Regions from separate parts of the Streptosporangium sp. NPDC001559 genome, predicted to be linked through region 3. Evidence: riboswitches for the same ligand, from Rfam matches in the RefSeq annotation. Region 3 holds a riboswitch; each other region holds the start of a gene.
The links. A riboswitch is a leader RNA that binds a small molecule or an ion and turns the genes downstream of it on or off. The one in region 3 is predicted to bind cyclic di-AMP.
Positions count from the first base shown of each region.

Region 1 (4,347 bases), on a different contig from region 3:
TTTGCCCACGCGGCCTCCTTCCGTGAACCCCGCCGGGTGCGGGACCCGCCTCTTACGTTCCTCCCGGGGCACCCGCCGTACAAGAGGGCGGATCTAGGCTGCCTCGCATGAGCGAGAAGCTGATGGAGCGCTGGCGTCTCCTGGTCGGGACCCAGGCCGACCGGCTCGGCGCGGACCTGCTGTCCCGGTACGGCGAGCCACACCGCAAATACCACACGACCGCACATCTGACGGCCGTGCTCGACCACGTCGACGCGCTCGCCGGCAGTGCCGCCGACCCGGACCTGGTACGGCTCGCGGCCTGGTTCCACGACGCCGTCTACGACCCCCGGCGCGGCGACAACGAGGAGCGCAGCGCCAGGCTCGCCGAGCGGGCGCTGCCCGAGCTCGGGATGTCGCCGGAGGCCGTCGGGACGATCGCGCGGCTGGTCAGGCTCACGATCACCCACGCCCCCGACCTGGGGGACGCCGACGGGGCCGTGCTGTGCGACGCCGACCTGGCGATCCTCGCCTCCTCTCCTCAGGAGTACGCCGCCTACGCGGCGGCGGTACGCGAGGAGTACTCCTTCGTCCCCGACGAGCTCTTCAGGCAGGGCAGGGCCGCGGTGCTGCGCTCACTGCTCGACCTTCCCGTGATCTTCCGCATCGCGGACCTCGAGGCGCGAGCGCGGGCGAACATCCATGCCGAGCTTGAGCGACTGTGAGCACTTAACCCCCAAAATCCAACATTCACTCCTGTGAGTCTGTGGTAATTTGCTGGAGTCTGGTGGATTAAGGAGGGGATCGATGCTCGCCCAGCAGCGGCAGCAGGTGATTCTCGAACGGGTGCGCGGCAGCGGCGGGGTCAGGGTCGCCGACCTGGTCCGCGAGTTCGGCGTCTCCGACATGACGATCCGCAGGGACCTTGAGGCGCTGGCGGAGCGCGGCCTCGTGGAGAAGGTCCACGGCGGGGCGACGGCCACGGGACCCGGGTCCACCGAGGAGCCCGGGTTCACCGCCAAGTCCGCGCGTCAGCAGCCGGAGAAGGAGGCGATCGCCAGGCACGCCGCCGGGCTCGTCAGGCCGGGCACGGCGATAGCGCTCTCCGCGGGCACCACCACCTGGACCCTCGCCCACTTCGTGACCGACGTACCCGAGTTGACGGTGATCACCAACTCGATCCGGATCGCCGAGGTCTTCCACCGCGCGCCGCGCGCCGACCGCACCGTGGTACTGACCGGCGGGGTGCGCACCCCCTCGGACGCCCTGGTCGGCCCGGTGGCCGTCGCGGCCATCAGAGGACTGCACGTGGACACCCTGTTCCTCGGCGTGCACGGGATGAGCGCCCGCGCCGGGTTCACCACCCCCAACCTGCTCGAAGCGGAGACCGACCGGGCGCTCGTGGCCTCGGCGCACCGCCTGGTCGTGCCCGCCGACCACACCAAGTGGGGGACGGTCGGGATCAGCACGATCGCCGAGCTGTCCGAGGCCCACGTCCTGATCACGGACACCGGGCTGGGACGGGAGGCCCGCGAGGAACTCGCCGCCAGCGTCGGTGAGCTGGTCGTCGCCGGTGACGGGACCCACGACCGATGAGGCGCACCGCGACCCATCTGGCCGACGGCCGCGAGCTGTTCTACTTCGACCTGCGGGACGACGCGGAGCGCGACGCGGTCGACACACGCGACCTGCCGCCCAGGCCCGCCGCCTCCGAACTGCGCTACGACCCGCTCACCGAGGAGTGGGTCGCGGTCGCCGGGCACCGGCAGAGCCGTACGTTCCTGCCGCCCGCCGACGAGTGCCCGTTGTGCCCCTCGGCGCCCGGCCGTCCGACCGAGATCCCCTCCCCCGCCTACGACGTGGCCGTCTTCGAGAACCGCTTCCCGTCCTTCTCCACGAATCTGGGCGTCTATCCGCAGGTCGGCGGCCTGAGTGAGGTACGGCCCGGCGTCGGCAGGTGCGAGGTCGTCTGCTTCACCTCCGAGCACGACTCCTCCTTCTCCAGGCTTTCTCCCGAGCGGGTCGAGCTGGTGATGGAGGCGTGGATCGACCGCACCGTCGCGCTCTCCGCGATGCCCGGGGTCGAGCAGGTGTTCTGCTTCGAGAACCGCGGTCCGGAGATCGGCATCACCCTGCCCCACCCGCACGGTCAGATCTACGCCTATCCCTACGTGACCCCGCGCACCCGGACCCTGCTCGGCGCGGCGCGGCGGCACAGGGAGCGCACCGGCGGCAACCTCTTCGCCGACGTGCTCGCGGCCGAACGGGAGGCCGCCGAGCGTGTGGTCGCGGCCAACGAGCACTGGACGGCGTTCGTACCCGCCGCGGCCCGCTGGCCGGTCGAGGTCCATCTCTACCCGCACCGCGGGGTTCCCGGCCTCGACGGACTCGGCCCCGCCGAGCGCGCGGCGTTCGGGCCGCTCTACGCCGAGGTGCTGCGCCGCCTGGACGGGCTGTTCGGGGTGCCCATGCCGTACGTCTCGGCGTGGCACCAGGCACCGGTGCGGGTGGACAGGGACCTGGCGTACACGCATCTTGAGCTGTTCAGCATCCGCCGGGCACCGGACAAACTCAAGTATCTCGCCGGGTCAGAGTCGGCCATGGGGGCCTTCGTGAACGACGTTCCGCCCGAGGAGACCGCTCGACGTCTGCGCGCGGTTATCACGGAATGATCACTGATCGGTCTCGACTCGGGGTCGCGCGGTCACCTTTTTACCATTACTATCCTCACGCATCGGACAAACAGCACGATATGCCTAATCTCAGGTGCCTCACCTGAGAGCCGGGGACCCACGCATCTGGGGTGAACCACTTCGGTGGAAGGGCTTCCTCCAGCCCGAACCCGTCAGCTAACCCGGTCGGCGTGAGGAGAGGAGAGCTGTGACGGCTCTGTCCCCCGCTTTCCATCGACGTACGGCCGCCGCCTGCCTGGCCTCGGCCCTCACCTTCACCTTCGTCCTCGGCTGCACGGGAACGGCGGACGCCGCACCGAAGCCCGACGAGTCCCGGCTCCGCGCCGAGCTGACCCAGCTCAACAAGAAAGTCGACCGGCTCATCGAGGCGTACGCCGCCAAACGGGAGTCGCTGAAGAAGGCGCAGGAGGCGGAGAAGACCGCGCAGGCCGACCTGCGCCAGGCGGAAGCGGCCTATGCCGAGGCGGGCAGGGAGGTCGCCTCCATCGTCCAGATCCGTTACCAGAGCGGCCCCCTCGACCTTCCCTCGATCCTGGCGGCTCCCGAAGTGGGCGGCGCGGCCGTCATGGAACAGCTGACCGCCCAGCAGATCGCCCAGCTGCAGGGCTTCGCCCGGAGCCGGGACCTCATGAAACAGGCCGCGGACAGGACGGCCCAGCTCTCCAGGCAGATCGAGCAGGAGGCCAAGGCGGTGCAGGTTCAGCGTGAGGACGCGGAGAAGGTCATCCGCGTGATCGAGGACAAGCTCGAACAGCTCGTTCCCACGGGCTCGGGGCGCCGCACCGACGGCAGCTGGGCACCCCAGCTGCCCGCCGGAACCGACAACATCACCGACCGCACGCGGATCATGCGCGATGCCGTCGGACAGGCCTTCCAGCTGCCCCACGAGGTCGGCTGCTACCGATCGGCGAACGACGGGGGCGAGCACCCCCTCGGCCGTGCCTGTGACTTCATGATGAGCACCGGCGGGTCCATGCCCACCGCGGCCAACGTCAAGCTCGGCGACGAGCTCGCCGCCTGGGCCCTGAAGAACAGGGACAGGCTCGGCATCAAGTACGTCATCTGGCGTCAGCGCATCAACACCGGTTCCGGCTGGCGTGCCATGTCCAACCGGGGCGGCGTGACCGCCAACCACTACGACCACGTGCACATCTCGATGTACTAGCCGATCGCCCTGCTCATCCGGGCTTCGATGAAGGCGCCGGCCTCGTGCCTCCCGCGTGCGGCCGGGTCGCGAGACGGCGGTGGGCGCAAAACCGTTTGCCTCATGTGGCGGGCTCAGGGAACGTGGTGTTCATGGCGCCGTGTTCATGACGTCCTGACGGACAGCGCCACGTCACTCCGAGACGCCACGGCGTCAACGCGCCCCGCGGCGCTGTCAGCCTGCCCCTTTTAAGGGAAGAGAGCCTTTTTGTCGCAACAACGCCCCCCGCTGCCGCCCACGGCCGCAGGTCCGGCCACCGTCGCCGTGTTCGCCTCCCCTGAGAGCTGGATCGAGTCAGACGCCCTCACGCAGTGCCACCAGGTGGCCGCCCTCGACGGCATGACGCACGTCGCCGCCATGCCGGACCTGCACCCTGGCAAGGGCGCCCCCATCGGCGCCGCCATGGCGTCGACCGTGCTGTACCCGTTCCTGGTGGGCTCCGACATCGGCTGTGGCATCGCCGTGTTCCCC
Region 1 covers NZ_JBIAVG010000008.1:14,074-18,420, forward strand. Annotated here, with positions in the region: gene ACFYY8_RS18960 (50S ribosomal protein bL37) at 1-9, opposite strand, end outside; gene ACFYY8_RS18965 (metal-dependent phosphohydrolase) at 108-704, shown strand; gene ACFYY8_RS18970 (DeoR/GlpR family DNA-binding transcription regulator) at 787-1,575, shown strand; gene galT (galactose-1-phosphate uridylyltransferase) at 1,572-2,651, shown strand; cyclic di-AMP (ydaO/yuaA leader) riboswitch at 2,723-2,857, shown strand; gene ACFYY8_RS18980 (coiled-coil domain-containing protein) at 2,860-3,837, shown strand; gene ACFYY8_RS18985 (RNA ligase RtcB family protein) at 4,084-4,347, shown strand, end outside.
Region 1: it holds a riboswitch for cyclic di-AMP, as region 3 does, so the genes downstream of both, ACFYY8_RS18980 (coiled-coil domain-containing protein) here and ACFYY8_RS06570 (CHAP domain-containing protein) in region 3, are expected to answer to the same signal.

Region 2 (4,347 bases), on a different contig from region 3:
CAACGGCTACCAGATGGAGATCGAGCCGACCGACCACCTGTCGTTCTTCACCTACGACGACCGCCCCGGCGTCGTCGGCGTCGTCGGCCGAATCCTCGGCGACCACGGCATCAACATCGCCTCCATGCAGGTCGCCAGGGACGCCAAGGGCGGCAAGGCCCTCATCGCGCTGACCGTCGACTCCGCCATCCCGGCCGAGGTGCTCGACCAGATCGGCGGCGAGATCGGCGCCGACAGCGGCCGCTCGGTCGACCTGGCCGACTGATCCCGGAGCACGGCTCCCACGGCCGCCGCCCCCGTTCGCGGGGCGGCGGCCGTCTGTTTTTCCGACTGAGCGTCGTCTCAATATATGAGAAGGCTGCACGAAGGGTGAGACAGATTTCAGGAGGCCGGTTATTATGGCTGGTAATGCGCCAGGTTCTCGTACTTATTACCTGCCGCGGCGAGGCCTGACACAGGGGCGGGCCGGCAACTCGCCGCGGTGTGATGGCGTTCGTCGGCCCCGGCTTCCCGCCGATCCGTGATCCGGATCCGCGATCCGATGAGGACCCGTGACCAGGGTCCAGGCTCCCCTTCCTCCTTCAGTCAGCTCCGTGCGAACGAGACGAGAAGCGTCATGTACGACATGTATCCCTGGAACCGTCCCGAGGACAACGAGAACGAGGCCGCCCAGGCCCTGCAGACCGCGCTGGACCGCCGCGACAACGGCGGAGTGCCCCCGCACTCCTCCTGAGCCGAGTCCTCCCGAGGCCCTCCGAGTCCACGGACGGTGCGGCGCCCGGGACCGGGAGAGGCGCGGGTCAGCGGGCGACGGCCGTACCGGCCTGGGTCGACTGCCTGATCGCCGTGTCCAGCTCCGCCTGCTCGTCGGCGAGCTCGACCCCCTTGGGGTCCGGCCGTACGGCTCCTGCGAAGCTGGCGCGGCGCCAGGCCCGCAGCTTCTCCACCTTGACCACGTCGCCGCTGCGCGGGGCGTGGACCATGTAACCGGGCTTGGTGATCATGCCGACGTGACCGAGGTTGTGGAAGAAGACCAGGTCGCCGGGCTTGAGGTTCTTCCAGGAGATCTTCCTGGCGAACGCGGAGTACTGCTGGGTCGTCGTGCGGGGCAGCCGGATGCCCGCGGCGCCGTACGCGCGGAGCATCAGGCCCGAGCAGTCGAAGCCGCCCCTGCCCGTGCCGCCCCAGACGTACGGCGTGCCGCGCTTGGACATCGCCCAGTTCAGCGCCTTCTTCCAGGCCGGGACCTTCCGCCCGGTCCCGGAGAAGCCGGCCGGGGCGGGTTCGACGGTGGGGGCGGTGAGCGGGGTCCGGGAGTTCTCCGCGGTGGGGGCCGGGTGCGCGAGGGCGAACCCGGCGGCGGCGAGCGCGAGGAGAGGAGTGGGGGAGGAGGTGGTGAGGGAGGAGTCCGCCAGTGCGACGGCGGGCGTCGCGAGGATGGTCGAGCCGGTGACGATCAGGGTCAGGACACGGGGGTAGGTCTTGCCGTTCAGGACCGTTCCTTCCATAGGGCCGGCCGGGTGAGCTGTCGGGCTCGGGCGTGGAGGTCGCCCTACGGCGCGTGGTGGCGCCGACTCGCCCCGAGGGGCCTCGTGGAAAACGCCGGGAACGTGCTCCGCCAGACGGAGTGCGGCTCGGACGCCTCGTGGACCCCGGAAGTGGTTCCCCGGCTCCGCGCGGACCGAAAGAGGGGGATGGCCTGCGCGAATTAGGCGACGATGCGAATGGCCAGGACCTTAACGAAACGGTCAAAAGATCGCAAACAGGACAAACTTTTCGGGGCTTTCCCGAGAGGGAAGTGTCCGAGGGGTGAGATCGATGGTTCGATTGTCGAGACAGAGCAGATAGGGTGCCCGGTATGGATTCGCGCAATGTTCGTCTGGCCGTCATCCCTGGAGACGGGATCGGGGTCGAGGTCGTCACCGAGGGCCTGAAGGTCCTCGAAGCCGTCGGAACGAAGGTGGAGACCACCACCTACGACCTGGGTGCCGGCCGGTACCACAGAACCGGTGAGATCCTGCCCGAGGCGGTCCTCGACGAACTGCGCGGTTACGACGCGATCCTGCTCGGCGCGGTCGGCGACCCCAGTGTGCCGCCGGGCATCCTGGAGCGCGACCTGCTGCTCAAGCTCCGCTTCGAGCTCGACCACTACGTCAACCTGCGTCCGGTCAAGCTCTTCCCCGGCGTCGCGACCCCGCTGGGCGGCTCCCGCCCCGAGGACATCGACATGGTCGTCATCCGCGAGGGCACCGAGGGCCTCTACGCGGGCGCCGGTGGTGTGCTGCGCCGTGGCACGCCGTACGAGATCGCCACGCAGGAGTCGCTGAACACCGCCTACGGTGTCGAGCGCGTCGTCCGCTACGCCTTCGAGAAGGCGCTCAGCAGGCCGCGCAAGAAGCTGTCGCTGATCCACAAGACCAACGTCCTCACCTTCGCCGGCGACCTGTGGTCCCGCACCGTCGACCGGGTCAGCCTTGAGTACCCCGACGTCGCCACCGACTACTACCACGTCGACGCGGCCTCGATGTTCTTCGTCACCCAGCCGGAGCGGTTCGACGTGATCGTCACCGACAACCTCTTCGGCGACATCATCACCGACCTCGGCGCCGCCGTCGCCGGTGGCATCGGCCTCGCGGCCAGCGGGAACGTCAACCCCGACCGCACCGCGCCCAGCATGTTCGAGCCGGTCCACGGCAGCGCCCCCGACATCGCGGGCCAGGGCAAGGCCGACCCGACCGCCACGATCCTGTCGGTCGCCATGCTCCTGGACCACCTCGGCCTGACCGAGGAGGCGGCCAAGGTCGAGCAGGCCGTGGCCGAGGACCTGGTCGAGCGCCAGACCGGGTGGGCGAGCCGTACCACCCACGAGATCGGCGACGACATCACCGCCCGAGTAGCCGGCTGACAAGCCGCCCGCACGACCCCAGACGCGCCCGGTGGCTCAGCAGAGCCACCGGGCGCGTCTTTTTTTGTTCGTCTCACCGAGCAGGCTGCCGGATTTTGGCATATATGCAGTAGTTTTCCGGTGCCTGCTCCGTTCCAGAATGGACCGTAGGTGTACTCCGCCACGAAGAGAAGGACCGCCGCCATGACCACCGCTCAGAAGCTGACCTTCGACGTGCAGCTCTCCGACCACGCTCGTTCCACAGCCGAGCGCGAGCAGGTACTGGCGAATCCCGGATTCGGTCAGACCTTCACCGACCACATGATCTCCATCGACTACACCGAGGGAGAGGGCTGGCACGACGCGCGGCTCACGCCGTACGGCCCGCTCAGCCTCGACCCGGCGACCTCGGTCTTCCACTACGCCCAGGAACTTTTCGAGGGGCTGAAGGCCTACCGGCAGGAGAACGGCTCGATCGCCTGCTTCAGGCCGTACGCCAACGCCGCCCGCTTCAACCAGTCGGCGCTGCGCATGGCCATGCCGGAACTGCCGCGGGAGGCGTTCGTCGAGTCGATCGAACTGCTCGTGCAGACCGACCGCGAATGGGTGCCGACCACCCAGGGCCACAGCCTCTACCTGCGCCCCTTCATGATCGCCACCCAGCCCGCGCTCGGCGTCAACTACCCCTCGCGGACCTACCGCTACATGGTGATCGCCTCTCCCGCGGCGGCCTACTTCGGCGCGGCCAAGGCCGTCTCGGTCTGGCTGTCCACCGAGTACACCCGCGCGGCCCCCGGTGGCACCGGCTTCGCCAAGTGCGGCGGCAACTACGCCGCGGCCTTCGTCGCGCAGCGCCAGGCCGTCGAGCAGGGCTGCGACCAGGTCGTCTGGCTCGACGCCAACGAGCACCGCTACGTCGAGGAGATGGGCGGGATGAACCTGTTCTTCGTCTACGGCGACCGGCTCCTCACCCCCGCCCTGACCGGCACCCTCCTGCCCGGCATCACCCGCGACTCGATCCTCACCCTGGCCGCCGAGCTCGGCCTGACCGCCGAGGAGGGCCGCCTGTCGATCGAGGAGTGGCAGGCGGGCTGCGAGTCCGGCGACCTCACCGAGGTCTTCGCCTGCGGCACCGCCGCCGTGGTGAGCCCGGTCGGCTCGGTCAAGGGCGCCGACCGCGCCTGGACCATCGGTGACGGCGCCCAGGGCCCGGTCACCGCCAAGGTCCGCGAGGCCCTGGTCGGCATCCAGTACGGCTCCCGCCCCGACACCCACGACTGGGTGCACAAGATCTGCTGATCTCACGGACCCGAGGCCGTCGGCGACCGGGAGCGTCAGCGACGCCACCCGGTCACCGGCGGCCTGAACTCATGAGCTCCCCCGACCGCGCCGCGAGCGCGCCGTCGGGCCGCGCGGCGTGCGCGAGTGGGCGCCGCCCCACGGCCGCCTCCGGGGAAGCCGCC
Region 2 covers NZ_JBIAVG010000013.1:154,667-159,013, reverse strand. Annotated here, with positions in the region: gene serA (phosphoglycerate dehydrogenase) at 1-265, shown strand, start outside; gene ACFYY8_RS27745 (C40 family peptidase) at 801-1,508, opposite strand; cyclic di-AMP (ydaO/yuaA leader) riboswitch at 1,496-1,710, opposite strand; gene ACFYY8_RS27740 (3-isopropylmalate dehydrogenase) at 1,859-2,905, shown strand; gene ACFYY8_RS27735 (branched-chain amino acid aminotransferase) at 3,089-4,183, shown strand.
Region 2: it holds a riboswitch for cyclic di-AMP, as region 3 does, so the genes downstream of both, ACFYY8_RS27745 (C40 family peptidase) here and ACFYY8_RS06570 (CHAP domain-containing protein) in region 3, are expected to answer to the same signal.

Region 3 (4,347 bases):
AGCACATGGTCATGCCGCCGATGTCGGTGCCGAGGGCGAACAGCTTGCCCTCGGCGTTGACGCCGTTGTCCCACTTGGCCAGGGGGAAGTCGGCCTTGCGGCTTCCGAGGCCGTACTGCCCGAGGTCGGTGAAGAACTGCGGGCGGGCCTTCATCAGGCCCATCGCGCCCTCGTCCAGGGCGACCACGTCGGCCGCGCCGCTGCCCGCCTGCAACCGCTGGAGCAACTGGGGCAGGTAGACGTCCTCGAAGCGGTCGGTCAGGTTCTGGTATCTGATCTGGATGCCGGGGTGGGCGGCGTTCCAGGTCTGGGCGGCCTTGTCGTAGCCGAAGTTCTCGCCGCCGCCGAAGGTGTGCACGGTGACGGTGACCGGTTCGGCCACCGTGGACGCGGGCCCGTCCGTCCCGCCGGAACCGCACGAGGTCAAGGCCAGCGCCGCGGCCGTGACCGTCGTGACCGCGGCGAGCCTGCCGCGCCGCCTGTGGTTCAACATTCCGGACCCCTCTCAGGTCGTTCGCCCGAATCGGTGGGAGGTGTCGCCGCGGGCCGGTCCCCGACAGACGCGGCTCTGCGACGAGGCGGTTCCTCAACGTGTTGGGAGCGCTCCCACGAAGCGTGGCCGACGGGTGGGCAGACGTCAATACGGCGAGACGCAACCGTTACCCCTGTCCGAATATCTCGCGACTCATGGGCATAAATGGCTACAAAGCGGACGTACTCCCTTTTGGGAGCGCTCCCATATTGACCGGAGGGTGGGATGCCGAAAGGGCCGTGGCTCGGGGAGCCACGGCCCTTTCCGGATTCGGGGGATCACCGCCGCGGCGGGCGGGGAGTCCGCCGCGGATGGGGGTCTCGTACGGCGGGGGCCGTACGGAGGGAGGGGTGGGGTCAGCCGCTGTAGACCGGGTAGCCGTAGCCGACGACCTGGGAGGTCGGACGGATGCGCTGCTCGACCTTGCCGTTGCCGGTGTTGCCCTCGATCGTGGTGATCGTGCCGTTGCCGTTGTCCTGCTTCACGAAGCCGACGTGGTCGATCCCGTCGAGGTCCTTGCCGCCCTTCCAGTCGAAGTAGACGACGGCGCCGGGCTTGGGAGTGGTGCCCCAGTGACCGTTGTCCCTGAACCACTTGGCGTGGGTGACGGTGTAGGCGTCCCAGCCCATGGTGGGGCGGATGCCGGCCTGCTCGCCGACCCAGGAGACGAACATCGCGCACCAGGGGGCGTTGGCGTAGTCCTGGACGCGGCCGCCGTCGCGGGCGGTGGTCTCCTTGGCGCGCTCACTGGACATGTACCAGGAGTGGAACTTGGTGCCGCCGCCCTGGGCGTTCTCGCTGACGCCGATCTGCTGGGAGGCGATGTTCAGAACCTGCTGGGCGGTCACCTTGGGCAGGCGCTCGGCCGTGGCCTGGAGGCCGGTCTTGGCGGTGTCCACGCTCGCGTTCTGGACGGCGGCGGACGTCTGCTCGGGGGTGTCCGCCAGGGCGGGTCCACCGGCGACGATCCCGCCGCTGAGGGCGATGGCGGTGCCGAGGACGACACGGGCCAGGTAGTGCGTCTTGGGGGTGGAGGTAAGGCGGTGCTTGGCCATGGGGTACTGCTCCTTGCGTCGCTTCCATGCCGCCTACCGGGTTAGCTGACGGGTTCGGACTGGAAAGTGTCCTACAGCGCATATGCGCTGATTCACCCCAAAGGACTTGGGTCCCCGGTTCCGCGAGACTTGCGGATTCGGCGGCCGTGTCCATCAGGCGGATGTCCCCCTGGTGGAGCACGGTCGGGCAATGTCGTGGCAATGCGCTGACCTGCGAAGGTCTGGGCGTTCGCCGCGAATTCGTTGAACGTACGCGAACCGGACAGACGATTACAAGTCCGACACATTGCCTTGGCTTGGGAATGGGCCCCGTTCGAGGGGGAAGACTGGGCCCTCACCCGCCCGGGACGATCTCCCTTTTGGTGACGCGATCCCCTGCGGGAAAGGGGATCCCGTCATGCCGGGCACGGTAAAGGGCAAGGGTGAGGACTTCGCGTGCCAGGTAAACGTAGATCTTTTGGCCGACCTCTCCTTCGCCGGGTCAAGAGGGGGTCCCTTTACCCGTCCGGAGGGGGCGCTCCCGGCCCCGGCCGGTCAGGGGCGTGACGCGAGTGCGGCGAACCGTACGCCCGTGAGCTCCTCGGAGGCGATCCACAGCGGCCGGGCTGAGCGGTTCGCCGCCGGCCGGGCGCCGCGGTTCGAGGGCGAACAGCGGATCGGCCGGTTTGGGCCTGCGGTAGGCGCCGAAGCGGCGGCGGCCCCATCCCACTGCCGTCACCCGTGACCGGTGCCGTACTGCCGGACAGCCGGGGATGTCATCAGCGGTCCGCATGATCGGCACCTCCGAGGCCGGCTGTACGAAACGGTTTCGTACATGACGGCGGATCGTCACGGGTACGCCCCGCAAGAGGGCATATTCGTGTGTTCACCCGTAGTTCCCGGCGCCGTAAGACGTCCGGGTTACGGTGAGGCGGTCGTGAACGGGTCATCGCCCGGCGTGGAGGACGGTCGAGACCACGCGCGGGAGCAGGGTTCGGCCGTTGCCTGGGTGGAGTCCCCGCTGCAGATGCTCTGCGCCGTGGAGGCCCACCACGCGGGGCTGCTCGGCGCCCACGCACGGGTGGTGCCCAGGGCCGGGCTGCGCCCGCTGGCCGTCACCCGCCGTGAGATCGCCAAACTCGGCCCACCGGCCGGGCTCGAACTCGACGAGCCCTCACCCGAGATGCCCAGGCCCCGCAGGGGCACGAGCTGGGCGGTCGGCGACGCCTTCTCCGGCAAGGTCCAGGCGGCCTGGCTCACCGCCCTGCCCGGACGGATCGTGATCGTCGACGACGGGCTCGCCACGATCAGGCTCCTGGAACTGCTCACCGGGCGGTTCTGGACGCCCCTGCTCCGGGCCAGAGCCACCCCGGGACCGCTCAGGAAGGTGCTCGGCTCGGCCGCGGGCATACGGCTGCGGGCGGCCGCCCGGTCAGGCCGCCTGTCGATCTTCACGGCGCTTCCCGTCCCCGACGACCTGGCGCGGGCCGTACGCGCACGAGGGGCCGAACTGGTCACCCACGACTTCGCCTGGCTCAGGTCCCAGCCCATGCGCAGACCGGGGCCGAGGGAACGCACCGTCGTCCTGGGCACCTCCCTGGTCCGCAACGGCCTCATCCACCGCGAGCACTACTTCGGCTGGCTGGCCGGACTCGGCTCGACCGGGCCCGTCGCCTACTTCCCGCACCGCAGAGAGGACCCCGGCGACCTCGCCAGGGTCGGACGGCAGCCCGGGATCACCGTCTACGACGGCGGCGCCCCCGCGGAGATGACGCTGCGCGGGCTGGAGGCCGAGCAGCGGGTCCTGAGCCTGCCCTCGACCGCGGTCACCTCCCTGCGCGTCCTGCTTTCGGCCCGCGGCGTCGTCGTGGAGACCGTGGACGTCCCCGACGAGTGGTGGACCGCCCAGGCGGCGCCCTCCCTCAGAACGCACCTATCGATGTTCGCCCATCACGACACTGGAGTCACAGGTTGAAGGTCCTGGCCGTGGCCGACTCGGATTCCTACCTGAAGTGGGCCGCCTACCTGCTTGAGGGCCTGCCCTCGGGCTGTACGGCGGAGCTGACGGTGATCCGTACCCCCATCACGCCCTCACCGGCCCAGATCCACGCGGCCGTGGCCGGCGCGGCCGGTGACCCGCCGGTGCTGTCCGCCAGAGCCCTGCGCAGGGCCGCCGAGCGGTTCAAGCCCGACGTGGTGCTGGTCGCCTGCACCGGGCCCGTGGTGGACGTGCTGGTCAGCGAGGTCCTCTCCGGCCTCACGCCACGGCCCGTCTTCGTCTCCGGCCTGCCGGGCATCTCCATCCCGGCGACCGAGAAGGCATGGATCTTCCGCAGCGGATGCGACCTGTTCGTCCTGCACAGCGGGCGGGAGGTCGAGGAGTTCTCCACCATCGGCAAGGAACTCGGCGGCGGAGGACAGATCGGCCTCACCCGGCTGCCGTTCCTGCGCGACAGCGGGCAGGTCCCCGCGGCGGGGCCCCGCGACCGCGTCGTGTTCGCCACCCAGGCCAAGGTGCCCAAGCGCAGGGAGGACAGGGAGCGGATCCTGCTCGCGCTGGCCGACCTGGCCGGACGGCGCCCCGACCTGGACGTGGTCGTCAAACTGCGCGCCCTGGACAACGAACGCCAGACGCACAACGAACGCCACAACTACCAGCGCCTGTGGCAGGCCCTGGAGGCCGAGGGCCGGGTCCGTCCCGGCGCGGTGCGTTTCGCCGCCGGAGCCATGCACGAGCACCTGGCGCACGCCGCCGGGTTCGTCACCGTCAGCTCGACCGCC
Region 3 covers NZ_JBIAVG010000002.1:541,766-546,112, forward strand. Annotated here, with positions in the region: gene ACFYY8_RS06565 (ABC transporter substrate-binding protein) at 1-493, opposite strand, end outside; gene ACFYY8_RS06570 (CHAP domain-containing protein) at 889-1,587, opposite strand; cyclic di-AMP (ydaO/yuaA leader) riboswitch at 1,603-1,740, opposite strand; gene ACFYY8_RS06575 (hypothetical protein) at 2,504-3,541, shown strand; gene ACFYY8_RS06580 (DUF6716 putative glycosyltransferase) at 3,553-4,347, shown strand, end outside.